One region of the Bacillus cereus group sp. RP43 genome, then DNA from elsewhere that is predicted to be linked to it. Evidence: riboswitches for the same ligand, from Rfam matches in the RefSeq annotation. Region 1 holds a riboswitch; the other holds the start of a gene.

Region 1 (15,054 bases):
TTCCTGGGCGACCATAATTGCAGTACGGATCGATTGAAATACCACCACGTGGTGTAAATTTCCCCCATACTTCAATGTAACGTGGATCCATTAATTTAATTAAATCATTCATAATAACGTTCATGCAATCTTCGTGGAAGTCACCATGATTTCGGAAGCTGAATAAATATAGCTTTAAAGATTTACTCTCTACCATTCTTTGTTCTGGAATGTAGCTAATATAAATTGTTGCAAAATCTGGTTGTCCTGTTTTTGGACATAAACTTGTAAATTCAGGACAATTGAATTTTACAAAGTAATCACGGTTTGGATGGTTATTATCAAATACCTCTAAAATTTCCGGGCTATATTCAAATAAATATTTTGTATTTTGATTTCCTAATAACGTTACATCTTTTAAATCTTCATCTAATCTTCCTGCCATTTTAAACATCCCTTCTCATTATACCCCTCGTTTATTTCCCCATACTAACGCATGAAGCTGAGGCAGTACTTTCGCATCATTCATTTCTTTACAATTCACAGCTTTTTCAATAAGCCACTCATATTTTTCTAATAGTTTTTTTATAAGCACCGCATCATCCACTGTTTTCGTATCATCATTCCCTACTTGTAAGAAAAATGGTACATTCGGATAACGCTCGTGCATCTTAACTGCATATTCAAAATCTTGATCATCGAATACAACTACTTTTAAACTAAAATCTTTCCCTGCTAGTTTATGAATAACAGAATCTAACATCTGAAAATCTGTTTTCATTGCCGAACTTGGTGGTTTTGGAGAAATCGTTACCTCATCAATTTGAAGCAACCAATCTTGCCATTTACTTCCTTGCGTTTCTACCGCTGTTCGCATTCCATTCTCCTTTAATATAGAAAGAAGAAATTGCATATTTTTCAGCAAAACAGGATTTCCACCTGAAATCGTAACATGAGAAAATTTTTCTCCACCAATTTCTACAAGCTCATTCCAAATGTCTTCCGGCGTCATTTGTTTAATTTGATCTTTGGCCGATCCATCCCATGTAAAAGCAGAATCACACCAAGCACAGCTATAATCACAGCCCGCTGTACGGATAAACATTGTCTTTTGTCCTACAACCATCCCTTCTCCTTGAATGGTCGGACCAAATATTTCTAAGACCGGGATTTTACTCATCGAGCATCCACTCCCGTCTTACTTCCGCATAACTAGTCGGCGTCTCAAAAAGACGAACAAATTCAACACGAGCTCCCTTGTATTCGTTCGCACGATTATCTTTCGTTAATGCTTCTGCCATCTTTTCATAAATCCAAACGACCATATTCTCAGCAGTCGTATTCATTTCTGGCAATGTTTCGTTTAAATAACGATGATCTAAATAAATTTCTATTTCATTTTTCCAAATCTGTTTTATATCTCCAAAGTCAATTGCAAGGCCTATTTCATTTACATATCCACTAATTCCAAATACGACTTTATATGTGTGTCCATGTAAATTTTTACATTTCCCTTCATAGCAGTGTAAATGGTGCGCTGCATCAAATGTAAATTCCTTGCTGACCATTACTCTTTTATTATGATATTTGAGTTGTTCACGCTGAATATCCTTGTCCATTTTTTGCAAATTTTCTACGATGCGAAATCCAAAAAAGTTATCCATTAGTTGCTCGCTCCTTCGCGTTCTTGTAGATACGTATCTAATCCTGCTTTACGAAGTTGACATGCTGGACATTCACCGCAACCATCACCAATGATTCCGTTATAACATGTTAATGTTTTTTCTCTAACAAACTCAAATGCTCCAAGTTCATCAGATAATTTCCATGTCTCTGCTTTATCAATCCACATAAGTGGTGTATGAATAACAAACGGATAATCCATAGATAAATTTAATGTAACGTTTAATGATTTCACAAACACGTCACGACAATCTGGATAACCACTGAAATCAGTTTCACATACACCTGTTACAATATGACGTGCTCCAACTTGTTTTGCTAATACAGCCGCAAATGATAAAAATAGTAAATTTCGTCCATCTACAAATGTTGATGGCAATTCACCTTCTTCATGTGTAATCTCCATATCCGTTCTCGTTAACGCATTTGGAGCAAGTTGATTTAATAAACTCATATCTAGTACCGTATGTTTAATTCCTAACTCTTTCGCGATTTCCACTGCACAATCAATTTCTAACTTATGACGTTGATTGTAATTAAACGTTACCGCTTCCACTTCTGCAAACTGTTGTATTGCCCAAAATAAACATGTTGTACTATCTTGTCCACCACTAAAAACAACAACTGCTTTTTCTTTTTTCATTTCACTCATTCTCCTTCTCTACTACGAATAAGAAGAAAGAACGTTCTTGAACTGTCACAATAAAAAAACAAAACAATACCTAAGGATATTGTTGTTTCCATAGTTTTTTATAGAGGGAGTTCGCGAACCTCTCCCATGCAGTGCACGGAATTTCTTCTTTCATTGACAAAGATTATTGTAACATATTGTATACTATCAGAAAAAATTTCTGATTTTTTCCTCTATTTAATATTTCATTTCTTTCATTTTATAGTATGATTGATTTAATGTGAGAAGAGAGGAGGCACCCCACTGAAACTCTTTATTATTTATCTCTTTTTAAATATATTATCCATCCTTGTTACAATGCTTGTATATCATTTATTTTGGAATCAAAAAGGGAAACGCTCTCCTAAATTAAATTCAGCTATATTTATTATATTATGTTGCCTCGCTACCATACTATGTATCACTTTCGCAGCAAAAACAAATTATGGATTTCAATTTGATATGCGTCATATCGTATTAATTGTCGGTACATTAACAGGAGGTCCTATTGCCGGTGCTTCCATCTTAGCTGTATTAAACATATACCGCTTCTTATTAGGAGGAATAGGTGTTTTCCCATCCTTTATCGCTTCGGTTCTACTATTCATTGTTCTACTATTAACATACAAGCTGTTTAACCGAAGTTCTAATCGTATAAAAATAGCACTCGCTATCTTTTACAGTCTCATATTCGGATTTGGCTGGATACCATTTTTCCTTTCAGAGGTGACAAATACAGCAGATTATATACCACATATTATCGTGTACGAACTATGTACGATGCTTGGTACAATCCTTATTTTATATTTGCTACACATATTGCAAACGCAAGTTCGTCTCCAAAATGAACTTATGAATGCTGAAAAATTTCATTTAATCGGTGAAATGGCAGCTTCTATCTCTCATGAAATTCGCAACCCTTTAACTTCAACGAAAGGATTTTTGCAACTTTTACAGTCAGATACATGTTCTGAGAAGGAACGAAAACTATATACGGAAATAGCCATCAATGGTATTGAACAGGCAAATCATGTACTTACAGATTATTTAACGTTTGCAAAACCAAGTATTGAGAAAGAACAACAGTTGCAAGTAGAAAATGAGTTACTCCATGCCGTATCTCTTATTACACCACTTGCAAATTTAACAAATGTTCGCATACATTATATAAAACAAAGTACAGCTTTCTTTATTGCTGGTGAAAAACAAAAGTTTAACCAATGCTTATTAAACATTTTAAAGAATTGTATTGAAGCTATGCCAAAAGGCGGCGATCTCATTCTCACATTAGTGCCAGATCATAAATTTATACAATTATATATAAAGGATACTGGTGTAGGGATGGATTCCGAACAAGTGAAACGTCTCGGTTCTCCTTTCTACTCAACAAAAGAAAAAGGTACCGGACTCGGAATGATGGTCGTCTTCAGTGTCATTCAAGCAATGGATGGAAAGATTGATATTATAAGCGAAAAAGGTACCGGTACAACTTTCTTATTAACTTTCCCACTCATACAAAAAACGTGATGAAGTTCATCACGTTTTTTCTGTTCCTTCAACTAATTCTGCAAAAGCTTTCACTTTCCCATGTGGCTTTTGATTTTCTTTCCGAGCTTTCCAGGCGCGCTCTTCTTCTCTCTTTTTCTTTGACATACTTTTCAACTCCTTTTTCTCTTCTTCATGTAGTATTCCTAAATAAGAAATAAAACTATGCATGAGTAAAAAAGGAAAAGAAGCGGTTCGCCGCTTCTTTTCCTTTTATCCCGCTATTTGAGGGCAGCCTGATTGGTGCGTACTAATAATCAGTGATATGCCCCTTACTTTATCGCTGTAAAATTGCATGTTTCGCTTCTTTTAGCTGTGTAAGATGTCTTTGTTCATGTAAATCCAGAAATTGAACCCATTGATATAAATTCAAATCATTAAAAATAGGATGTTTTAATCCATTTTCAAATAATTCTTTTTCATCTATCACACTATGCAGTGCATGTAATAATTCTTGTCGTGAATGTTCTAGTAATTGAATTCCTTGCAACTTTTTCATTAATGTTTCTGTTGGTTTCATTTGTTGAGGAGCTTCCCGTTTATGTGTGCGATCAAGCGTAAGTTGGAGGTCTTTAAATGGAGCAAGTTTTCTTTCTTTTTTCTGTAAAGCATATACAAGGGCCGACGTGACAGACTGTTCAACTAAATGCAAATGATGCAAAATTTGAATAATACTCCATTTATCACGGCGTGGCTTTACATTCACCTCCGTATCATTTAACATTTCAATTTCTGATAACAGCGTGCTTCGTGTAGACTGTAATGAGTGGACTAAAGTTTCTAAACTAACATCCATATTAGATTGAAGCATAGTGCTTTCCCCCCTTTTGTTGGTGAAAAGGGGTGCTCCCCATTAGAAACACCCCTAAAATAATTCTGAATTTTCTTTTATTATCTCATCATTTTTCCATTATGTCGATGTTAAACATGTGAAAAAAGTGCATGTTTTTTACAATTTTGTGTCGTCAACAGCACGTAACCACGCTTCAATTTCTGTAATCACACTTTTTACACACCCTTCAGCGAATGGTGATGTTAAATTTGCAACTTCTACTAATTCTAAGAATGATTTACTTCCACCTTGTTGACAAAGATTCACATAATCTTCCCAAGCCTCTTGTCTATTATCTCTTGCACGTTTCCAAAATTGCAGTGCACAAATTTGAGCTAACGTGTAGTCAATATAATAGAACGGTGAGCTATAAATATGGCCTTGACGTTGCCAGAAACCACCACGCTCTAAATAATCATTATCTTCATAATCACGATGTGGTAAATATTTCTTCTCTATGTTACGCCATGCTGACTTACGTTCTGCTGGCGATGCTTCTGGATTCTCATATACATAATGTTGATATTCGTCTACAGATACACCGTACGGTAAAAATAGAAGTGCTGAACTTAAGTGTGAGAAATAATATTTTTCCGCATCTTCTTCAAAGAATAACTTCATCCATGGCCATGTAAAGAATTCCATACTCATTGAATGGATTTCACACGCTTCATATGTTGGCCAATTGTATTCTGGAATTTCATACTTACGACTTTCATATACTTGGAAAGCATGACCAGCTTCATGTGTTAGTACATCAATGTCACCAGACGTTCCATTAAAGTTTGAGAAAATGAATGGCGCTTTATAATTCTCAATATATGTACAATATCCACCACCAGCTTTTCCTTTTTTCGCAACTAAATCTAATAAATCATTATCTAGCATGAAATTAAAAAATTCATCTGTTTCAGCTGATAATTCTTTATACATCGTTTTCCCGTGATTAATAATCCAATCGGCATCACCTTTTGGAGTTGGGTTACCTGTAGCAAACTCAAAGTTTTCATCATAATAAGCGAGCTTTTCTACACCAATGCGTGCTTTTTGTCTATTTCTTAACTCTGTTGCAACCGGAACGATATAATCTAATACTTGCTGGCGATAGTTCGCAACCATTTCAGCATTATAATCTGTACGATACATTCTCGCATATCCTAATTCAACAAAGTTTTTAAAACCAAGTGTTTTTGCAATTTTCGTTCTGACTTTAACAAGCTCATCATAAATACGGTCTAACTCTTCCTCATTCTCAGCTAAAAATCCGTAGTATGCTTCACTTGCTGCTTTACGTTCGCCTCTTTCTTTTCCTTGCATAAACGGAATAAGTTGCGATAATGTTCTTTCTTCTCCTGCAAAGTCAATTTTTGCAGATGCTAATAACTGTGTATATTGTGAAGACAATTTATTCTCTAATTGTAAATCTTTCACTACTTCATCTGAATACGTTTTTAAATCACATTCAGCTAGAGCAAATAATTGCTTTCCATAATACGCTTCTAATTCTTCACGGAATGGAGAATTAATTAACGCCTTATAATATTTCGTTCCATAGCCTTGTACAACTGGAGAATATTCATCAAAGAAATCTTGCTCTTCCTTATAAAAAGCATCTGTCGTATCAACAGAATGGCGAATGTAACAAAGGTTCCCCATTGTACCAAAATCATTACGAATTTCATTAATTGAATTAATTACTTGTTTTTGTTCTTCAACCGTTTTTGCCTTATCGAACTTTTCTAAAGCAACAGTAAACTTCTCTTTTAATTCTTCAATATTTGGCCGTTTATATTCATAGTCTTTAAATGACATGAACGAGCCCCCTCTCCATTATATGCATCATTACTATAATTCAATGCTTACTTACAAATCTCCTCTTATTCTTCAGCAAAATACGGTAGATGATGTCACGAATACATGCACACAAAAAAGCCTTGGATTTCTTTATCCAAAGCTCCTTTGGAACATATCATCATTTTTCATACTTTCCAATTTTTTTCAATAGATCAAGTAATTCATCCTTCTCATCCTTCGTTAACATTTCAAAAGACTGATGTATAACTTGCTCATGACCTGGAAAAATAGAAGCAATAAAGCTCTCACCAGACTCCGTTAATTGTGCATAAATAACACGTCTGTCATTTGGACATGGAATTCGCTTTACAAGCCCTTTTTTTTCTAGCTTATCTACAACATATGTAATGCTGCCACTAGCTATTAAAATACGCTCACCAATTTGCTGAAGTGGTTGGCCTCCTTTATGATATAGTAGTTCTAATACAGCAAATTCAGTTGGATTTAACCCGTTACTTTGTATAGATTTATTTGTAGTATCCATAACAGAACGGTGTACACGAGATAATGCAATAAATACTTTTAAAGATTGAGAAATATCTTCTCGTTCATTATTTGATGTCATACAACTTTCAACCCTTCACTTAAATTCTCAGCAATAAAAAGAAAAAACAATGTAGTACTTCGTATAATTTCCGAATGAGTATTCACTCACTCATTTCCTTTCCCCTAACATATGTACGAATGATTCTTAAATAAAAACATGACAATTTTAACATAGTTTATATATAATGATAATAAAAAAAGAAGGAGTACCACATGTGAAAGTCAAATTACAAAGCATAGTTTTTTATATATTGCTGGTTATCCTACCAACGATAGGGATTGGTGCTACATTTTATTCCTATCATACGTATAAAATGAAGCAGGAAAACAAACTATCTGCTCATACGGTTCTCTTTTTATATAGAGACTATTTAGATCATCACCTTGGTGAAGCAATTTCTGCCTTAGAAATGCTCGCAAAAGTCGTAGGTACCGAGACTGGTAACATAAATGAGATTAAACAAATTGTGCATGATACAGATGGAAACGATGCGCGCTTTTCTGGTCTATATTACGCTACACCAGAAGGGATCATTACCATCGCATCAGAAAGCGAATCAAGTCCTGTAGACGTCTCAGACCGCAAGTATATTCAAGACGCATTACAAACTAAGAAAACAACTGTATCATCCGTCATTACAGATCGCGTCCTTGGACATCAAGCTATTATGATCGCTTCTCCAATATTTAATAAACAGAAGGAGCTCTCAGGCTTATTGTTAGCAAGTTTACGCTTTGACTACATTTCATCTTCTTTAAATGCTATTAAACCACAATACCATTTCGAAGTAACTGATAAACATGATGTAGTTTTTCTAACCGATGACAATAATGAAACAAGCGATGATCATTCTAACATGCTTACTACCCCACTCCAAAGATTAAATTGGAAGGTCTCTGTTTCTCCATTGCCTATCCACAAGCAAACTTTATACCAGTGGGTCGCAATAGAGTGCATAGCTACTTTATTTTTAATGTCTATTTTATATTTACTCGCTCAATATATGTTATTAAAACGGCAAACAAAACTGGAAAGACAACAAAATGAACTGCAAAAAATTGAATTGGTTGGAACTTTTGCAGCGAGTACAGCCCATGAAATCCGCAATCCTCTTACGGGAATTAAAGGACTCGTTGCGCTATTAAAAGAGAAGTATAAAGATGAACAGGATCAGTTCTACTTTTCCATCATCGAACAAGAAATAGAGAGAATTAATGAAATTGTAAGTGAATTCCTTATTCTTGGAAAGCCAACTGCTATTATTGAACAAACGTATGATGTGAGAACTATTCTAAATGAGGTAGCATTGATTATTCAATCTGAGGCGAATCTACATAACATTGTATTTCATTTACATTTGCCAGACCACCCTGTTCATATACGTTGCTCAAAAGACCATATGAAACAAGTGGTTTTAAACATTACAAAAAATGCAATTGAAGCTATGGCTTCTGGTGATACATTAACCATTGTAGTAACAAACAACGAAAAACACGCACAATTGCAAATTATTGATACTGGAAAAGGGATTCCAAAACATATTCAAAAACACCTCTTTCATCCGTTCTTTACTAATAAAGATACTGGAACAGGTCTTGGGCTTGTTATATGTAAACGAATTGTAGAGATGTACAACGGGCATATATTTATTGATAGTAAAGAAAACACAGGAACGACAGTTCATATAGAGATTCCATTACACATAGTATAATTATCCTAAAAGGGTAATTATACTTATTTCATAAAACCAGCTACAAACATTCTCCAAAAATTGTTCGATTTCCCTTCATACCCAATTTGAAAAATAGGAACCTTTATAATTGAAAACCATTTCGGTGTTTGTTTTTCTTTGTAACGCTGATACTGTACGATAAGCTTGTCCAATTCTTGGCTAACTTGAATTGTCTCCATACTATTTAACCCACTTGTTAATCCTAAATGAATCATTTCTTCACGTTTCATATGAATATCATGCGAAAGCTTTTCTAATGTGTACTTCCTTTTTACAGTAAACATCCATATCCCCCTTATTTTTCTTCCATACTCTCAACGCCTCTTCTACTTTAGCCCTTTAAACACTTAACCCTATTTGAATTTGAAGAATCAGAAAATTTAACATTTTCCCCCTGTAATTTACAAATCTTTACCCTCACTTTGAGAATTATTACAAATTATTCTATCTTTGTAAATACATTCGCAATAATAGACATTTTTTTCATCTTCTTTTTTGTAAATACTCAGTAAACAGTGGGTTCTCTATTTTCAATGTACTTTTCTTCGACATTTTTTGTTTAATTTATGTAAAAACGCAAAACATAATGATGATTGATAAAGTGAACTTTAATCAGTGGGGGTTTTGTCCATCCCCCACTAATTATTTGCCTTCACCAATCGGGCGTTTACGGGCAGTGGATCTTCCACCTAACTTTTTTACTCCAGCCAAATTTTGAGGTGGGAGTCTTACTGCCCGCAAATAGCGGGATAAAATAGAAAGGAAATATTTATATGCGCAAATATACTATTACATTTCTCATCTTCACCCTGTTCATACCCTTCTTCCTCTTTCCTATTCAAGCAAACGCTCATACGAATAAAGTTGCTATTGTCATCGATGATTTCGGCAATAATATGAAAGGCACAGATAAGATGTTATCACTTCCTATTCCACTCACTGTTGCTGTTATGCCATTTCTTCCTTCTACTAAACAAGATGCAATAGCTGCCCATAAAAAAGGGCATGAAGTTATTATACATATGCCAATGGAACCAATTAGAGGAAAAAAAGAGTGGCTTGGACCAAAAGCGATTACAACAGATTTAAGCGATGAAGAAATAAACAACCGACTCGAACAAGCAATTCAAGAAATACCTCATGCAATAGGAATGAACAATCATATGGGATCAAAAGTAACCGCTGATGAAAGGATTGTACGTCTTATACTTTCTGCCTGTAAAAAACACGGTTTATTTTATTTAGATAGTAAAACAAACCCTAATAGTGTTGTCCCAAAAATCGGTAAAGAGTTAGGCGTGCCTATTATTGAAAACCAATTATTTTTTGATGATGTATATACGGTAAATCACATTTCAAAACAAGCACAATTACTCATTAAAAAAATCCAAGACAACCCCATTATGGTAGCTATCGGACATGTTGGGGCTCCAGGTGAAATTACATCACGTGTTATAGAAACTTCTATTCCTAAAATTCGTGAGCATGCAGACTTTATTTTTTTATCTGATTTAGCATTGTCTCCACCTTCTGTTTCAAAATAAGATTCATTTCTCGCACTAAAAAAGGTACCTATCTACATATGGCAGATAGGTACCTTTCCTTTTCAACTTAAATATAATCTACATGACTCACCCTGAATCCCTTTTTCTCTATCTTTTCAATTAATTGCTTTAATTTTTTTTCATTTAACTCATCCGATATATTTACGATAACACGGCGAATATATTGATCACCGTTATCAAGCGTAAACAGTCCACCGATATTATATGCTTTTAATAATGTCCCAAGCTCTTTAATCGTTCCCTTACAATCTTGTGTTGCAATTGTTAATATATAACCACCCGTCCGCATACCGAACGAATCCTCAATAACATCAAATACATTAGAATGTGTTAAAATGCCGACAAATTCATTATACTCATTTAAAACCGCTAAAAATGGGAGACGACGAATAACGTAAAAAGCTCTAAAAAAAGAATCCTTTTCAAAAATAAACGAATTTGGATTTTCCAGTACATCTTCTGTACTTACATCCTCTAATCTGCTATTACACTTCTTTTCTAAAAGATCTACTTTATAAATAATCCCCGTGAATTCCTTCTCATTCTCTGCTAATACAGGGATTGCGCGAAATCCCGTTTCATTCATAATTTGTAACGCCTTTTCACCAGAATCATTCGTTTTGCAAAATGTCACCTGCTGTTTTGGCAGAAAATGATATTTAACTCGCAAAATATGTTCCTCCTTACATGTCAACATGTAATCTATATATAATAAGGAGACCTATATTTTATGAGTGAAATTTTCTTTTAAAACGCTTTCATTTTTATGGAATGGTAATCTCTGTGAATACATCTTTATATAACAGAACTTTTTGCCCCTTTTATCATTAAAAGCTTTACGTGATAGTTCATTAAATACTCTATACCTTCCAACCATTTTTTCGCTTCTTCTGGGGTTTTCCCCCACACGATCATTCCGTAATTATGAACAAGGACTACTCCTCCACCTTCAATAAAATTTGGAACATTATTTTCTAATAAATTAGCGAATTTTTTTTCATCTTCTACAATTGGAATTGTCATTTCTGTAATACCATCTTTTCCAAAAACACGTTCCACACTACGTTTTTCGAATGTTACTTCTCCTTCTTTCCCATATAGCTCTGACATTAAATGACTATCTACAGTCTGTACTTGTAAAATGCATTCTGCACTACTTTTTTTATAAATATCCGCATGCATAAATGACTCTGTAGCTGGTTTTTCTTCGTTTTCAAATACTGGCTCACACATGCAATTTACGACAATAAAATCTTCTTCAGAAAATACCCCTTTATCTCTTCCCTCTACATTCACTAAAAATGTTAATGGCTCTTTTGACGTACACATCGATAAACTAATTTTTGTACCATAAAACCAATCGCGAAGTGCCAATTCTGCTTTCACATCTTTTAATTCGTTCCATTTCTTCAGAAAAAATAACATTTCGTCACCCCCGGCGTAATATTAATATAATGTTCAAATCCCTTCTATGTAAAAGGAATATTTTTTGATTATTCTAAAAATTTAATTGAATTATCACACGAGAATGCCTTTTTGTCAATATGGTTTCAGCACCTATCGGAAAAATAGGCCTATCACATGTAAGCACTCCTGTCGATTTAGTACTTGATTTTGTACATATAAAAAATACGTTATTCTTCTTATTAAAGAATAACGTATTTTTCTCATTTGTTATTTTTTTATTGCTTTATACAGAAATTGCGCATATTGCTCACGCGTTACGAAAGCATCCCCTGAAAAGTTCCCATTCCCGTCACCTTTTGATATATTATTATCCACTAAAGCTTTCACATATCCTTCTGCCCAATGACCTGTTGGTACGTCTGTAAAGTTCCCCACATTATTTTTATTTTCCTTTAACTGAAATACTTTTTGTAATACTACTGACATCTCGTACCTAGTTAATACTCCTTCAGGGCGAAACTTCCCTGTACCGTCTCCTTGCATAATTCCAGCTTGTGCAACTGTAGCAATATCTTGCTCAAACATATGCCCTTTCGTATCAGTAAACATCTCTTTCTGCTCTACTTTACTTTCTAATTTCAAGTACCTTTGTACTAAAGACGCAACTTGTCCACGAGTAATATTATCCCCAAATCCAAATTGTCCATTTCCATATCCTTTAAAAATATTTTCATTCGCTAAATAATTAATTGCTGCTTCTGACCAATGTCCTTTCGGCACATCTTTAAATTCTATTACTGCTTCTATTTCCTCGTCTTCTTTAGAAGTATTATCCTCTTTACTTTCTACCACATTTTGAATAACAGATCCTGTGAAGAAGATTCCTGTATCCGCAAATGGATCTTTCACTCCAAATTCATATACTTTTTCACCTGGTATACTCCACTTAACTGCATCGTTACTATACGTACCACCTTCGCTCTTCAAACGAATTTTTGTAGAGATTTTACCGTCTTTTTCATATACAGGTACTTTCACTTCTTTATTTACTTCTGTTTCCTCTAAAAATACTTTTTGATTTTGAACATTGATGTAAGCTGTTTTACTTAGTTCTATAACTGGTCGAACATCACGGATTTCATTTGCAACAAAACTTAGGTATACTAATTTTTTCAAATTACTAACTGGTGATAAGTCTGAAATATAGTTTGCTTCTAAATCAAGTTTTTGTAAGTTTACTAGATTTGATAATGGAGTAATATCCTTTAACTCATTATTAGGTAAATCTAATTCTGTAAGTTGGGTCATTTTAGCAAGTGGTGTCACATCTTCAATTTGATTTTTCCCGATAAATAACTTACTTAATTGATTCATTTGATCAATGCCCGATAAATCTTTAACTTTATTACGTGTTAATACTAAGTCTGTTAAAGGTAATGAATACAACGGTTTAATATCTTCAATTTGATTACCTGCTAAAGTTAAGTATGTTACATTTTTCAACGCGCTTAATGGAGCAACGTTTGTAATTTTATTATTTGCTAAATTCAAGTAATCTAGTTGTTCCATTTTCGCTAATGCTGTTACATCTTCTATTTGGTTGCCTGATAGATATAAACTTTTTACATTTTTCATTTCAATTAGTGGTGCAACGTTTGTAATTTTATTATTACTTAAATCAAGAGATTCTAAATTATCCATCTTAACAAGTGGGGTTACATCTACAAATTCATTACCACGCAAAGCTAAATGGTTTAATTGCTTTAGGTTCGCAAAGAACGACGGATCTTTTATCTTCGCATTCGCAACTGTTAAAGATTTTAAATTTGGCATATATTTTAATGCACTATAATCAAGAATCTCATTCGTATTTAAAAACAAGTCATTTACTTGTAATAACTCTTCTTTCGTAATTGGGGTATTTAAATCTTGTCTATTAAATACTTTTTTGTTAACCAGTTCTCTTAGTTTCTTATCTGTTATCATGTTTTGACTATCAACCGGAGTATCCGTTTCTGTATTGCCTGAATTAGAGTTATCATCTGGTTTCTCTGTTTCGCCTAAAGTTGGATCTTTAATTTCAAATTGAACTTGATATTTGTGATCATATCCAATAGCTGGAATAAGTATATGCATTTGCATATTATGCTTCTTCTCAAATTCACCAATTTCAAATTGAACTACTTTCGTTCCATTTTTCCTCTTATCTTCTGACAAAACTTTCACGTCATGAAATACACCAGGTTGGTTTTTATCCTCTATTCTAAGATATTGAAAATAATCGCTATCTTGTACGGTTACAGTAACAATTTTTTTCCCGTCTTCAATTGCTACTTTAGGATTTTTTATGTACTGAGAAACCATAGATGGCTCATCTTTTTGATCCTTATATATTTTAATCTCAGTATCATACGTGCGATTACTGGCTGCTGCTACCGACTGGTTTGCTTCAATTTTTATTGCAGCTAACGCTGGAGTAGAATACGCAGCAAATGGAATAGCTAATGTTGTTGCTACTACTAGAGCTTTAATATAACTTTTTTTCAAAATAATATCCCCTTGTCTTATATATATTTTAATTGATAATTCCTATCAATTAATAACATAATAAATGATAATGAATCTCATTATCATTGTCAATGGGAATATTACATTAAGTTTATATTTCCATAGCTAAAAAATAAAAAACCCTTTACTCAAAGGGCTTTTTTGCCTATCGTATGAAGGATTTCACTTTTTTCTTTTTCATTAATAACACCAATTTTTTGCAAAATGTTTGCATACAATACAAGTTTATTATATATCCGTTCCGACATACTTCCCCTTCTTTCCTTCGACCAACTTTTTTTGTATTGGTAAATTATATGAACAAGATGAGAAAATGTGTCCACTTTTTGCATAAATACAAATCTTTTATTTTGTTACTTGCTGATAGTAAAATTCCCACCTAAAAATTAGGTGGGAGTCTAAATGTATTCAATTCATTTAGCAAACTGTCCATTGAATATTATTCTTTTTAACTTCTTCTTCAAAACTATATGGCATTTTTTTATCACAAATAACATGTTGAATACGAGAAAATCCTGCTATTCGGTAGTTCCCTTTTACGCCTACCTTTGTATGATCACATAAAATATACGTTTTCTCCGATAATTTAATCATCGCTTCTGACAGTTTCGCTTTTTCTAATTCAAAGCTGGAAACCCCAAAGCTAGGTAACAATCCATCAATCGAAACGAA
Region 2 (15,054 bases), 250 kb from region 1:
AGCCGCTAAAATGCCTACGATAATAACTGCCACTGTCATAGATTGAGTAAAGATAGACCTTGCTCTTTCCAGTTTATTTTCCCCTAATGCAATGGAATATAACGTTGCTCCGCCCATTCCAATCCATAATGAAATAGAAAAGAAAATTGAAAACGCTGGAATAGCTACGTTCACTCCAGCCAAACCGTTTGCGCCCACTCCTCTACTAATCATGACTGCATCAATCACAATATTAACTGACATTAATACCATCCCAAGAACAGCTGGTATTAAATAAGTAATAAATAAGCTTTTAATAGGTTTTTCTCTTAATTTCTCTGTTGTTTCCATCATATAAATGCTCCTTTTTCAATGCTCTGTTCACAGTTTAAACCTTCAAGTTACTTGAAGGTCAATAGAGAATCGAAAAATATATAGCCTATTTTTCATTTATTTTTTAACAACAGGTATTTGAATTTCCGTTACTTGCTCCTTCGGATTTTCTGTTACAGACCAATCAATTAACGCAAGCTCAAGCGCATCTCCGCACACTTCGTATCCTTCGTTATCAATGTGCTTTAATAATTTCGTATACGTTGCGTCTGTTTCTTCATACGGTCCATGGTGATAAGAACAAGCAAATATCCCTTCTTTTATTTCATCTGAAGTATGCAATTGAAAAGGCATGTAGTCCAATAAAATAAACACACTGTTATATGCTTGAAACTCATTTTGAAGTAATGCTTTTTGGGAAACCGTTACACCGATATCTCCTGAAAATAAACTATTATCAATTTGCTTCATATTTTTTTGTAGCGAATGGATATAATATTCAAACATATCATCCGTTGTATTTGGTGCAACTGCAATTGCTGTTATTTTTCGCTTCGGTATCTTTTTATAAATAATTTGATTCGCTTCTGATTCCGTCGCTTTCTTCATTAAATGGATTTTATGTTCCATTTTTGCCAAAGCATACTCGATTTCTCTTTGCTTTTTCAGCATCATTTCTTGTTGTTTTTCAAGTAAATTCAGCGCATAAGACGGATTTCGTTCATCAATATATTTCTTTATTTCCTTTAACGGGATATTCAATTGGCGTAAAAATTTAATCGTGTCTAATAGTGAAAACTGATCAATTGTGTAATAGCGATAATTCGTTTGCGAATCAACAATTGACGGATGAAAAATTCCTTTCTCGTCATAATAACGTAATGTAGATTCCGCTATATTATGCATTTTTGCCATTTCTCCAATTGTAAAACGTTTATTTAATAACATATGCCCTTCTCCAATTCATTAAAAATGTATCCTTATTTCTTCTTATTATATAGTGATTCCCTCCATACCTAAATCGAATCCTATCATGAAAATCTGTTATTTTTTCATTGATTTTTAGTAAATTTTATTATATATTAATTACAGGTTCAAATTACAAGTTCAAAAGAACTTGTAATCAGACCCTTTGTTTAATGGGTTTTACATATTTTCATTAGGCAAATTCCGAGAAATCGTATGATAAAACTAAAAATGATGAGGAGAGGATCAGATGGAATTCGAATTTTTCTTTCAAATTGCACTTATTTTATTAAGTACAAAGCTTGCTGGTGATCTTAGTGTCCGATTAGGTCAACCTTCTGTACTAGGTAAATTAATTGTCGGTATCGTTATCGGTCCAGCAGTATTAGGTTGGATTGAGAATTCAGAACTTCTAACGCAATTAAGTAACGTCGGGGTTATTCTTTTAATGTTTATGGCTGGACTTGAAACAGACTTAGAAGAATTAAACGCAAATCGTAATTCTTCTTTAGCAGTTGCACTCGGAGGTATCGTTCTTCCATTCGTAGGTGGTTATGTTTCTGGTCTTGTTATGGGCATGGAACAAGGGAACGCGGTTTTTTTAGGATTACTTCTATGTGCGACAAGTGTTAGTATTTCCGTACAAACACTTCGCGATTTAGGTAAAATGAAAACACGTGAAAGTACAACAATGCTTGGAGCAGCTGTATTTGATGACATTCTTGTTGTTATTTTATTAGCATTCGCAATGAGCTTCTTAGGTACAGACGATGTAAACTTAACAATGGTTATCTTGAAGAAAGTCGTATTCTTCGCTTCTATTATTTTAATCGGATGGAAAGGTGTTCCAGCGATTATGCGTTGGTTATCACCACTACGCGTATCTGAGTCTATCGTGAGCGCGGCTCTTATCATCTGTTTCTCGTTCGCATATTTCGGCGAACTATTAGGAATTGCTGGTATTATTGGTGCTTTCGCAGCTGGTATCGCTATTTCTCAAACGAACTACAAACACGAAGTAGAAAAGAAAGTAGAACCAATCGCTTACGCTATGTTCGTACCAGTATTCTTCGTAAGTATCGGTATGAATATTACATTTGACGGTATTGGTGATCAAATTTGGTTCATTTTAGCATTAACAGTAATCGCTGTATTCACAAAACTAATCGGTTGTGGATTCGGTGCACGAATGACTGGATTTGATGCAAAGTCTTCTGCAATTATCGGTGCTGGTATGGTTTCTCGTGGTGAAGTTGCTCTTATCATCGCAGGTACAGGACTTTCTTCTGGACTATTAGCACAAGATTACTTTACAGCTATCGTTATTGTCGTTATTTTAACAACGATGATTACACCACCAATGTTAAAATATACTTTTGGTGCAAAAGATAAAGCAATGAAAGCAAGTAAATAAGTTTAATATATTAAAAGGAGATTACTATCTTATAAGATAGTAATCTCCTTTTTTGTTTCACCTTTAAACAATCCTATTCGTTTTTAACCATTTTTCAAAAATGTATCGTGCTTCTTCATCATCAATATCATCATTAAATGAATATACTTTTATGCCATAGTCATCTATATATTCACCTAGCTTCATTTTCTCCACTTTTTTGTAAAAATCATCTGCCTCATAGTGTGGAATATAGGCATCCCAAATTGGTTCATTTATTCTTTTGTACGCTGTCACTTCTAAATCATATCCATCTTCATAATATCCGATGTGATAATGTTTACTAGGATCATATTTCTCCATTAATATCCCCTTCCTTTAAAAAACTATCATATTTCACGTAATAAACAAAAGCGAGCCTTATATTACAGCTCGCTTTTTGTTCTTTTATTTTATTAAATACGCTCCATTGCTGTCTTCAACGTTCCAACAACAAAAGCAATTTCTTCACTTGAAATAACAAGCGGCGGTGCTAATGTTAATACGTTATTATAACCTGCTGTTGTCATACCGTTACGCCCAATAATAAGCCCTTTTTCTTTACAAGCATTTACAACACTTGCAATTTTGTCGTTATCAATTGGCTCTTTCGTTTCTTTATCATTTACTAGTTCGATTCCAACTAATAGCCCTTTCCCTCGAATATTTCCAACAAGCGGATGTTCCCCAATTTCTTCTTTTAATTGATTTAATAAAAGCGAACCCATTTGTGCAGAGCGCTCAATTAAATTTTCATTTTCCATAATCTCTAAGTTTTTAAGCGCTAATGCACAAGCCGCTGGATTTCCACCAAATGTATTAATATGGCGGAAGAATTCATATTCTCCTGTTCCTTTAAACGCCTCATAAATTTCTTTTTTCACAGCTGTTGCTGATAATGGTAAGTATGCGCTCGTAATACCTTTTGCCATCGTAACGATATCAGGCTTAACGTCATAGTTCATAAACCCAAATGCTTTTCCTGTACGCCCGAAACCACAAATAACTTCATCACTTATAAGTAGTGCTCCGTGTTTTTGACACGTTTCATGAACAGCTTTCATATAGTCTTGTGGCGGCATTAAAATACCACCGCCTGTAATAATTGGCTCCATAATAAATGCTGCTATCGTTTCACTTAATTCCCATGTCATAACACGATCTACTTCTTTTACGCATTCTACATCATAAATATTTTGTGATTCCATTTCTGGCATGCGGTAACAATCTGGAGGCGTTACATGTAAAAAACCTGAAGCAAATGGCTCATATTGGTATCTACGCTGCGCTTGACCAGTCGCTGCCATCGTCGCCATTGTGTTTCCGTGATAACCACGATAACGTGACATAAATTTGTAACGATGTGGTTCACCTTTTTGAGCATAATATTGTCTTGCTATTTTAAAAGCTGTTTCATTCGCTTCTGATCCACTATTAGAGAAGAAAATAACATACTCTCCACCAAGCCACTCGTTTAACTTTTCAGCGAGCTTAATTGCTGGTTCATGTGATTGTGACATCGGAAAGTATGATAATGTTTGCAATTGCTTATAAGCCGCCTCTGCGAGCTCTTTTCTTCCGTATCCACTATTCACACACCAAAGACCACTCATACCGTCTAAATATCTTTTTCCTTGTATATCTTCAACCCAGCACCCTTCTGCTTTTGCCCCTACCATTGTACTACTTGGACTAAAGGGACGCATTCCGTGCCAAACATATTGCTCATCTTTTGCTAATAATTCATCGGTTTGTTTTGTCTTCATCATTTCTTCCACCTTCCATAACAACTTATTTTTCACAAAGCTGCGCTGGTGCCATGATGAGTTAAATTTCTCCCTGCCTATTTTCATTCCACAAACACAAGACAAATCCTACCAAAATTAAAGTAATATTTATCCCGCTATTTGCGAGCAGTAAAACTCCCACCCCAAAATTCAGCTGGAGCAAAGAAGTTAGGTGGGAGATTAACTGCCCATAAACGCCCGATTGGTGAAGGCTAATAATAAGTGTGGGGGGATGAACAATCCCCCACACTTATTAAAGTTTCACTTTATAAGAAAATGTCAAAAGAAAGAGGAGCTTTTCTTATATTTCGAAAAGCTCCTCTTTTTTTAATGTGAAGAAGCATCACTAATACCATGACCAGTATTAGATTTCACAAGAATTTCATCAAACTTCGCTGCATCTTCTTTCTTACTAGAGAAAACAGTTCCTAAATATGCTGCAAGGAATCCAAGCGGAATAGAAACAATTCCAGGTGTCGTATATGGGAATATCGCCTCTCCAACAAATATAGCTTTCCCTACCACAGGATTCCAAACGTTTGGACTTAACGCAACAAGAACAATGGCTGATACAAGACCAACGATCATTCCACAAATTGCCCCCGTTGTATTAAAACGTTTCCAATATATTGTAAATAATATAACTGGCAAATTTGCACTCGCTGCAACTGCAAATGCTAGTGATACTAAAAATGCTACGTTTAATGTTTGAGCAAATAAAGCAAGTATAATAGATACTATCGCTACTCCAATAGACGCATAACGAGCCATTGACACTTGCTCTTTTTCCGTTGATTTTCCTTTTCGAATAATCTCGTTATAAAAATCATGAGCAAATGCGGAAGCCGCTGTTAATACAAGGCCTGCTACTACAGCTAAAATTGTTGCAAAAGCAATCGCAGATACGAATGCGAATAAGAAATCTCCACCTAATGCTTTAGCTAATAAAGGTGCAGCCATATTGCCGGCTGGATTTGCTTTAATAATTGCCTCATTCCCTACAAACGCCGCCGCACCAAATCCTAAGAAAATCGTCATAATATAAAATGCTCCAATTAACCACGTAGCGTACACAACTGATTGACGTGCAGTTTTTGCATCACGTACTGTGAAAAAGCGGACAAGAATATGTGGTAATCCAGCGGTACCAAGAACTAGTCCTAAATTTAAAGAAAGTGTATCAAGACCATCTTTATACTTTACTCCTGGATTTAAAAACGACTCTTTCAATGGAGTAGCTGTTTTCATTTGAGCGAACATTTCTGTCACACTAAAATTAAATTTTGCGAAAACGATAACAGAAATAATAAATGTACCAGCCATAAGTAGTACAGCCTTTACAATTTGTACCCAACTTGTAGCTGTCATACCACCAAAAATAACGTACACAGTCATAAGTGTACCAACGATTAAAACCGATGTCGTATATTCAATTCCTAATAATAATTTAATAAGTGCACCCGCACCAACTAATTGTGCAATCATATAAAAAATCGAAATCGTCATCGTATTAAGCGCTGCAATACCGCGAACCTTTTTCGCATCAAAACGCGCCGCAATCATGTCAGCTAACGTATACTTCCCTAAATTTCTAAGCGGTTCTGCAACTAGGTATAATACAACTAAGTAAGCAACTAAGAAACCGATACTATAAAAGAACCCATCAAATCCAGTTAACGCTATCGCTCCAGCGATACCAAGAAATGACGCAGCAGACATATAATCCCCAGCAATGGCCAGACCATTTTGCCAACCAGTTAGTCCCCCGCCAGCCGTATAAAACTCACTCGCATTTTTCGTTTTTTTCGATGCGAAATACGTTATAACAAGTGTACCAAGGACGATAATTAAAAATAGTGCAAAAGCGGTTGTATTCAAAGTCATCCCCTCCCTTGTTGCATATCTTGCAGAATTTTTTGCGAGATTTCATCAAAGGATTCTGCTTTTTTGCTATAAATCATACACAATGCCCATGTCATTATAAATTGTGCAAAAGCAAATACCCACGCCCATGTAACATCACCAAATACCGGTGTATTAAGCACCTTTGAATACGATGTTAAAACAGGTAATGTAATAAAAAAACTTAAAAAGAAAATACTCATCGGAATGATAAACTTCTTTTTCGTATTTAATAACAATTGAAACTCTTCAGACTGAACAACTTCTGTATAATTCACCTCATTTTGTAACTTACGTGCTGACGTATCATCTCGTTTCATTCTCTGGTCCCCTCTCTTACTTGAAATGCACTTCCCCCTTGTATACCCAAAGACTAAATTTTATAAATATTCAGAAACTTATTTTCATTTTAGACAATCCGTACATTCCTGCAAAGATTTTTCGATAGACATTTTTCGGCATTTTCCCCTAAGTTTTTAATATACTTTTTCACCATAAAATTCGAGTACTTCAATCCACACCAATCGGGATAAAAAAAGTAGTGCTTATCGCACCACTTCTGTCTTTTTCTCTTTTTCTAAATTACGAGCTGTTTGGCTTAATTCAACTTCTTTTCCATCTTTAAGCGTTCCAAATATAAAATCGAATACTGGATTTGAAACACCAAACCAAAACTTTTCATTTTTATAATGGTGTAATATGTGCTGTTTTTTTAGCCATCTTCCAATCTTAGTGAAGGGACGAATCGGCTTATGTGCAATATAATGTTTCCATTCATAAACGAGGAGCATTATAATCATTCCGACTCCAAATGAAAGTGTAACAGTAACACTTTTTGTAATACCATATGATATAAGTAAATATATAGTGAAACTAGGTATACTAAACCATACAGGCAAAAATAAAAGTTTCAAATCATCCGGATATACGTGATGATCATAATGTAATCTTCTTAACATTTTTAATAAAAATGCATTTTTAGGCGGCTTTAAATGGAATAAAAAACGATGTGTCATATACTCGTTAAACGTATAAAAAACAATACCAAACAGACACGCTAACATACCGATCCATGTGAAAAATTGCATTTTTAAAATAATGATAAAAATTAATAGAACACTATACATAATAACAATATCATGTTGCAAAAAGAACTCCTTTACCACTCTCTTCATCTTTCTTCCCCCTTTTCAAAAAAAACAGCCGTAACATATCGTTACGACTATTTCTTTTCTATTTTATTCTTATTCTATTCACTTTACAAATTTGCCTGCTGTTCTATTGTAGAGAAAAAAGTGTTCGGACCAAATATATTTTGCTTCGGGATAATGTGTTCTACTGCAAACACTGTTACTTCACCCCTTTGTACTTCTCCAATAATAAGCCCAAATATTTCATGATTTACCGCAAACGTTGGTTGTTTCGTTTGCAGCAACCTTGCTGCATTTTTAAATACCGCTTCATATAATGGGTTCCTGTCAGTAATTTCTTTTCGGATTTTTGGTGCTAATGTGATGATAATTTCTTTTCCGTCAATAGTGGTTCGATACATAAAAATCTCCCCTTCAATCTTATGTGAACAACTGTAAAGCTTTGTATGCAAAATGGATAGAATATCCTACTAAAATAATACCTGCTCCGGCTGTAATATAGCCAAGTGCTTTTGGTTTTAATAAAGTTCTTCCAAAATGTACAGAAAAAGCAATATTTAAGTTCCACAAAATAATACCAATAATAATGCAAAGACTGTACAAAAAAGCTTCTTGTTTCGTTACCTTTGTAAGCAATGAGCTAAGTGTACTTCCGTATATGCCAAACCAAAAAACGAGATTTAATGGGTTGGATATCGCAATTAAAAATCCCGCCATAAAGGATTGTTTAAGTCCACCTACCTCTTCTTTGTTATATTCCATATTCGAGTGGGAGATTCCTTGTTTTACACTTTGAAATCCTAAATAAAATAACAGGAAAAACCCAGTGCAGTACATAAAAGCTTGTACATATGTATACATAAACACAGAAGATAAACCAAAATAAATAAGAAGCATAAACAAAATATCAGCAGTCATTCCTCCGATTCCAACAATCCACGCATGCCAAAATCCACGTTCAATTCCACGTTTTAACATTTCAATATTAATTGGACCTACAGGCGCAGCTAATGAAATACCTAATACTATTTGTTGTATAATTGCTCCAAACATCGCTCTATCCTTTCTACTTCTTTTACTATTAAGTAATGATGCAAATATAGAAAATAGACTAGCTTTCATAAAAATTATTCACTAATACAATACCCTTTTTTATCCAAAATATGCAAAAGAGCCATCCAGTTGATGGCTCTTATTTCTCTACTCTATGATGAAAAGGACATTTAGCTTTAATCGGCTCAATATCATCCCCTATGAAATATTGTTTCCATTCACGATGATTAGGATCGCCATAGTGACTAATGTTAGGGTGCTTCGGCAACTGATCCCACTTTTCAACTCGTTCACGGACCATTTGTCTTGAATACGACCCTTTAGGACGATCTCCTTCTAACCCATCGAAAATAGTTCGTGGCTGGAATCCAATAACGAGAGAATTTCCTAAATGCCTAGTCTTTCGCTGTTTATAAGCCGGTGCATTTCCAAACGCAAATATCGGTTCACCACCAAATGAAAATTCCCATAAATAATGATCTGGATCTGTTGGAATTTGTTGCGGCCATGTTTGATCATCGTTTTCATGTAAATATTGTAGTACTTTCCAAAAATAATCTCGATAATATTCGATTGATTTTTCTTCACATTCCGGTTCCACAAAAAGAAAAAATCCTCTTCTTACAACCGGCCGCTCTCTCATTAACTCTAAAAAAGATAACATTGTATTGGGTAAATGCCCCCAATCATTATGAGAGAGAAATGAATAACGAAGTTCATTCTTTTTCAAAGCTGTTAAACCGAAATAACACGGAAAAGTTGGTTCTAACACGACACTCGAAAAATTTTGAAATTCTTTTGCAACCCAATTCGGTATGTCGGCTCTATTTTTCATCCCTTCATTATCTAATAAATAAGACTCATCCATTCTTTCACCTCATCATGTACAGCATTCACTTAAGAATATTACATACTCGGCTTGTCCTATACCTTTTTAAAAATTCGAGGAAAAATTATTTAAAAATACAAAATTTTAAAAGCGCTTACTTGACTAAATTCTACCAATTCGTGTATATTTAAATTAATCATTTGGCAGAATATTCGAGAATATAGCATTTTTTATTTATATTATTTTAATGAATTTCACTAAATGAAAAAAGGAATCGTTTTTAGGAGGAATTGTGACATGCAAGGAAAAGTAAAATGGTTTAACAATGAAAAAGGTTTTGGATTTATCGAAATGGAAGGCTCTGAAGATGTATTCGTACATTTCTCTGCTATTCAAGGCGACGGCTACAAAGCTTTAGAGGAAGGCCAAGAAGTATCTTTCGACATTACTGAAGGAAACCGTGGACCTCAAGCTGCTAACGTAGCAAAACTTTAATCCCACATATGACAGGAGGTTACCTTACTTGGTAACCTCCTTTGTTATTCCTTTGTATATTTCCGTTTTACAGAGCAAAAACTATGTGAAATGCGCAAAATACAAAGGAGGCAATAACAATGGGGTCACATGTAAATGATTTTGAAGAAGTAAAATTCCGTGTAGAAACTGCACAAAAAATGGTAGGTTCTGCAACAATTTCAATGGATCCAGATACATTAGAGCATGCCACTACTGCAGTAGAAGCGGCTCGTTCTCAGCTAGAAATCATGAAATCCGTTGCGACGGATTTAGATGAGCCATTTCTAATGAATGAAGAAAAAAAATTAAGCAAATGCGAGCATCAATTACACGAAGCGAAGCATTAAAAAACATCCAGAGAAAATTCTCTGGATGTTTTTTCATGACAATTGCTCCCCATACTTTTTCAATTTCTCTCCAACCGTACATTGCCGTATACAAAAAGAATGGGCATAGTATTTACTATGATTTTTCCGATTATGTTCCTGCAGGAAACACCCTTCGCAATACGTCTCTAATAAGTCATTTACCTCTGTAATGAGTTGCTTTTTATTCACCTTTGCACCTCTCTATTCGGTTATTTCTTTATGACTGTCAATTACCGTCCCCTCTAATGCTTGCGTTGCTAATTGATGCGCCTCTTTATTTTGTTTTCTAGATATCGGTTCACAAACAAGCTTTAATTTCATTTGCTTCGCTTTTTGTTCAATTTGATCTAAGTAATGATTTAAATGTTCATCATAGCAAGGCCATTCACCAGCTAATTGCTGCAGTACAACTTGAGAATCCCCCCGAAGTGTAACCGGTTCATATTTAATTCCTAATTCCTCGAGTGTATTCATCCCGTATAATAATGCTGCATACTCCGCTTCGTTATTATCATATATGCCTTCTATGTATGCATTGCGACGAATTCGGTAATTTGTATTTCCTTTTTTATAGTATACACATATACCAACCCCAGCTTCTTTCGTCTGTACATCATAACCACCATCAAAATAAACTTGAATTTCTTGAGGATCTTCCTCCACTTGCTTACTCAGTTTTTTCATTTCTTTTAATGACCATTCCGCGTCCATTTCATCGAAAAATAAAAGTTCTTTCACCCTACCTGTTTTCTCAAAATCCTCCGCAAATTGAAGCACTTCTTCTATGTTCATATAATCTGTTGTTAATTCAGTTTGTAAACCACGCTTCGTTTTATACAACCAATGTATTTTATATTTCATACTAGATTCCCCTTTTATAAGACTTCTTATATTTATTTTATTATATTTTATCAAGAGTCCCAGTATTATATACAATTTAATCACAGACAAAAAGAGCCATCCTAAGTAAGGAACGGCTCTTTCAACTATTACATAAATCTTTCAAATTGTACTCGCTTATTAATCCAGTACATTACAGGCATACCAATCGCCATTACAACAAATTCACCGACTGCACATGTTAACCAAGTCAACATAAATGGTAAATCAAATGCAAGATGAAGTTCAATTGCTATCATAAACATTGTAATTGTAAAGATAACTGTATTAAAAATCATACGAGCCCAAACACCTTTAATAAAGCGCATAGAAATAATAGTTGCAAGTAGTGCAAGAATTGATTGCCCTACTCCAAATACTAAATCATAAGCGATCATAGGTGAGAAAAAGAGATTCGTTAAAAATACACCTAGTACAATCCCGTAAATTGCTTTCTTATTGAAGACAACGAGATGATTAAACATCTCTGAAATACGAAACTGTATATTCGTAAAGCCAAATGGCTGAATAAGCATAGAAACAGCAATATATAATGCCGCTAAAATACCATTACCGACTAATGTTCTTATATTCATGACAAAATCTCCTTAGTTTTTTTACGTGGGATGGTTTCGAACCACGTTATTCGTTTTTAAGCAACAAGATTATATTTTACGCAATAGATACCCTTTCGTCAATAGATTCCTATCATTTACTACCTTTTTTCTTTTGGACAACGTATAATAAAACATATGAAAGATTTAGGAGGTTTCACTTCATGACAGCAACAATTCAAAATGAAAAAGTAATCGTTTCCATCTCTGACAAAGGTGCAGAATTACAAAGCGTTCGCTTAAAAGAAGACAACACAGAATATTTATGGCAAGGTGATTCTACTTATTGGGGACGTCGTGCACCAATCTTGTTTCCAATCGTCGGTCGATTAGTAGAAAATACATACTACGTAGACGGTAAACCTTATTCATTAACACAGCATGGTTTTGCCCGTGATCTTTCGTTCTCTGTTAAAGAACAAAGTGAAACAAAAATCACTTATATCGTTACTAGTAATGAAGAGACGTTACAAAAATATCCATATGCATTTGAATTACTCGTTTCTTATGAAGTAGACGAACAAAATATACATGTTACATATGAAGTAAACAATCCTTCTTCAAAAGAGATGTTCTTTTCAATCGGAGCACACCCTGGATTCAACTGTCCTTTATTAGAAGGTGAATCATTTGCAGATTATCATCTATCATTTAACGGGGCTGAACGTTTAGAAACTAGCATATTAGAAGGTCCTTTTCTTTCAAATGAAAAACAACTAATCGCTGAAAATATGAAAGAATTGCCACTTACATATGATTTGTTCAAAAATGACGCGCTTATTTTTGAACATATGAATACGAATGAAATTTCTATTCGTTCACATAAACATAATAAATTTGTAAAAGTAGCATTTGACGGATTCCCATTTGTCGGCGTATGGACACCAGGGGATAACGCACCTTTCTTATGTATTGAACCTTGGTACGGAATCGCTGATGAAATAAATCCAGCAAAAGATTTCAAGGAAAAAAAAGGAATTCGATCTTTACAAGCGAATGAAACATTTACATGTCGTTATAGCATTACAATTGGATAAGTACTCTATCCCCTACTTCTAAAAAAAAATTTTCAAGTAGGGGATAACCTTATAACTGGAGGTTTCTCATTTTGATTGAAGTATATATCGATGGTGCATCAAAAGGAAATCCTGGACCTTCTGGTGCCGGGGTTTTTATTAAAGGGGTACAGCCACCTGTACAATTGTCATTACCACTTGGGACAATGTCCAACCATGAAGCTGAATACCACGCTTTACTAGCAGCATTAAAATATTGCACGGAGCATAATTATAGCATTGTATCTTTTCGTACAGATTCCCAACTTGTTGAGCGGGCTGTTGAAAAAGAATACGCAAAAAATAAAATGTTTGCACCACTTCTAGAAGAAGCACTGCAGTACATAAAAAGTTTCGATCTCTTTTTTATTAAGTGGATTCCAAGTAGTCAAAATAAAGTAGCGGATGAATTAGCTAGAAAAGCTATCTTACAAAATTAACGGGGGTATGAGTGTGAAAAAAGAGTGGATTGCTCCTCTCGCTTTATTGTTTGTCTCTTTTATTTGGGGAGCTACGTTTGTTGTTGTTCAAAATGCTATGTCTTTTGTCGGGCCATTTACGTTTAATGGCATTCGTTTTTTATTCGCCGGAATTATTTTATTATTCGTTCAAATGATTTTCTCACAAAAAACTTCAAAACAGAATATAAAACAGAGTAGTCTCGCTGGATTGATTGTTGGATTCTTTTTATGTGTTGGCTATGTATTACAAACATTCGGTTTACTTTATACAACCTCTTCAAAAGCTGGTTTCTTAACAGGACTTAGTATCGTTATGGTACCCATTTTGTCTTTTATCTTTTTAAAACAAAAAGCTACCATTTTTATCGTAATGGGCATTGCTGTGGCAACAGCAGGTTTATACTTATTAACGGCTGGTGATTCTTTTCAATTAAACATTGGAGATATACTCGTTCTCGGTTGCGCTGTCGCTTTCGCTGCCCATATTCTTGTTAACGGTTTCTTTTCTAAGAAAATATCACCTTTATTACTAAGCACCTCTCAAGTATTAGCTGTCGGTATATTTTCTTCTATTTGCGCTTTTTTGTTTGAAGATTGGGAAAAATTATTTTCAGTGTCACTATGGACGAATCAGTCCTTTTTATTCGCTCTCTTTCTAACTTCCCTGTTTGCGACATCAATTGCTTTTTTCATTCAAACATCTGCACAAAAACACACTTCTCCAACAAGAGTAGCAATTATTTTCGCAATGGAGCCCGTTTTTGCTGCATTAACAGGCGTTCTAGTTGCAAACGAACAACTTTCTATTTCTGCCATTATCGGGTGTCTATGTATATTCCTAGGCATGGTTTTTGTTGAACTGCCTTCAAAGACAAAAAAAGAAGCGCGGGCTGCGTGAAGTTACGCTTGTAACTTCCGCATAAAAGCCTTAGCGCTTTTTTTATCTTTAATATCTTCTTCTTTCAATCGCTCTAACAAAGCAACAAAATAACTACCATCAAACTGTAATTGATGTTTAATCGTCGCTTCTATTGCTGCGTTCACAATTCCATCAGATGCGCCAGTATATCCTTGTCCGAACATGATAAACCCTTGCGCTTCCTCTGATAACTTAAATCCTTTCGTATGTAAGAATGAAAGATAATCTTCTACTGTCTGCATGATATTCCCACCTACTCAAAAATTCTCCACTTCCTATCATACATGTTTTTACACCCTAAGAGAATGAAATTTCTTTGACAACTTTGTAAATCCATTGTCTACTCCGCTAAAAATAAAGGATTTCCTTATAATATGAAGAAACTTGTAAAGTGGAAATAATTTTGTATTAAAGGGGAGTCATAATGAAACAAGCTCTATTAATTATTGATGCTCAACAAGAACTAATTGATGGAAATGAACAAGAAAATGAAGTGTTCCGTAAAACCGAGCTATTAGCTACACTAAATACAGCTGTACAGAAAGCAATTGATTCAAATGCCCTTATTGTTTTCGTAAGAGATACTGATGTTGCTTCTGGTAGCGGCGTGGGCTTTGAAGTACATAATCAAATTCAAGTACCTCAGTCTGCAATCCTTATTAATAAAGCAGCAACAAATTCATTCTATGGCACTTCTTTACTTGAACTTTTAAAAGAAGAGAAGATTAATCATCTCGTTATAGGTGGATGTAAAACAGAACATTGTATTGACACCGCTGTTAGAACAGCAACGGTACAAGGGTTTGATGT

The links. A riboswitch is a leader RNA that binds a small molecule or an ion and turns the genes downstream of it on or off. The one in region 1 is predicted to bind preQ1.
Region 2: another riboswitch for preQ1. It lies ahead of QCI75_RS18915 (QueT transporter family protein); the one in region 1 lies ahead of queC (7-cyano-7-deazaguanine synthase QueC).

What each region holds. Positions count from the first base shown of each region.
Region 1 is NZ_JARVHQ010000001.1:3,866,005-3,881,058, forward strand. It holds gene queF (preQ(1) synthase) at 1-424, opposite strand, end outside; gene queE (7-carboxy-7-deazaguanine synthase QueE) at 443-1,159, opposite strand; gene queD (6-carboxytetrahydropterin synthase QueD) at 1,152-1,643, opposite strand; gene queC (7-cyano-7-deazaguanine synthase QueC) at 1,643-2,305, opposite strand; PreQ1 riboswitch class I at 2,399-2,442, opposite strand; gene QCI75_RS20205 (ATP-binding protein) at 2,651-3,859, shown strand; gene QCI75_RS20210 (DUF6254 family protein) at 3,869-3,985, opposite strand; gene QCI75_RS20215 (DinB family protein) at 4,155-4,688, opposite strand; gene QCI75_RS20220 (M3 family oligoendopeptidase) at 4,827-6,521, opposite strand; gene QCI75_RS20225 (MarR family winged helix-turn-helix transcriptional regulator) at 6,682-7,128, opposite strand; gene QCI75_RS20230 (DUF3149 domain-containing protein) at 7,325-8,821, shown strand; gene QCI75_RS20235 (aspartyl-phosphate phosphatase Spo0E family protein) at 8,845-9,126, opposite strand; gene QCI75_RS20240 (divergent polysaccharide deacetylase family protein) at 9,616-10,386, shown strand; gene cbpA (cyclic di-AMP binding protein CbpA) at 10,454-11,077, opposite strand; gene QCI75_RS20250 (class II aldolase/adducin family protein) at 11,203-11,832, opposite strand; gene QCI75_RS20255 (NEAT domain-containing leucine-rich repeat protein) at 12,082-14,361, opposite strand; gene QCI75_RS20260 (DeoR/GlpR family DNA-binding transcription regulator) at 14,800-15,054, opposite strand, start outside.
Region 2 is NZ_JARVHQ010000001.1:3,616,202-3,631,255, forward strand. It holds gene QCI75_RS18840 (MATE family efflux transporter) at 1-330, opposite strand, end outside; gene QCI75_RS18845 (MerR family transcriptional regulator) at 430-1,260, opposite strand; gene QCI75_RS18850 (cation:proton antiporter) at 1,529-2,692, shown strand; gene QCI75_RS18855 (DUF3986 family protein) at 2,756-3,034, opposite strand; gene QCI75_RS18860 (aspartate aminotransferase family protein) at 3,127-4,476, opposite strand; gene QCI75_RS18865 (solute symporter family protein) at 4,825-6,375, opposite strand; gene QCI75_RS18870 (DUF485 domain-containing protein) at 6,378-6,719, opposite strand; gene QCI75_RS18875 (sterol desaturase family protein) at 6,945-7,574, opposite strand; gene QCI75_RS18880 (hypothetical protein) at 7,658-7,951, opposite strand; gene QCI75_RS18885 (LysE family transporter) at 7,971-8,603, opposite strand; gene QCI75_RS18890 (YqcI/YcgG family protein) at 8,743-9,471, opposite strand; gene cspB (cold shock-like protein CspB) at 9,730-9,927, shown strand; gene QCI75_RS18900 (DUF2564 family protein) at 10,047-10,295, shown strand; gene QCI75_RS18905 (zinc-finger domain-containing protein) at 10,329-10,505, opposite strand; gene QCI75_RS18910 (ribonuclease H family protein) at 10,518-11,177, opposite strand; gene QCI75_RS18915 (QueT transporter family protein) at 11,306-11,791, opposite strand; PreQ1 riboswitch class I at 11,798-11,842, opposite strand; gene QCI75_RS18920 (aldose 1-epimerase family protein) at 11,974-12,846, shown strand; gene QCI75_RS18925 (reverse transcriptase-like protein) at 12,918-13,304, shown strand; gene QCI75_RS18930 (DMT family transporter) at 13,318-14,223, shown strand; gene QCI75_RS18935 (DUF6123 family protein) at 14,226-14,486, opposite strand; gene QCI75_RS18940 (cysteine hydrolase family protein) at 14,669-15,054, shown strand, end outside.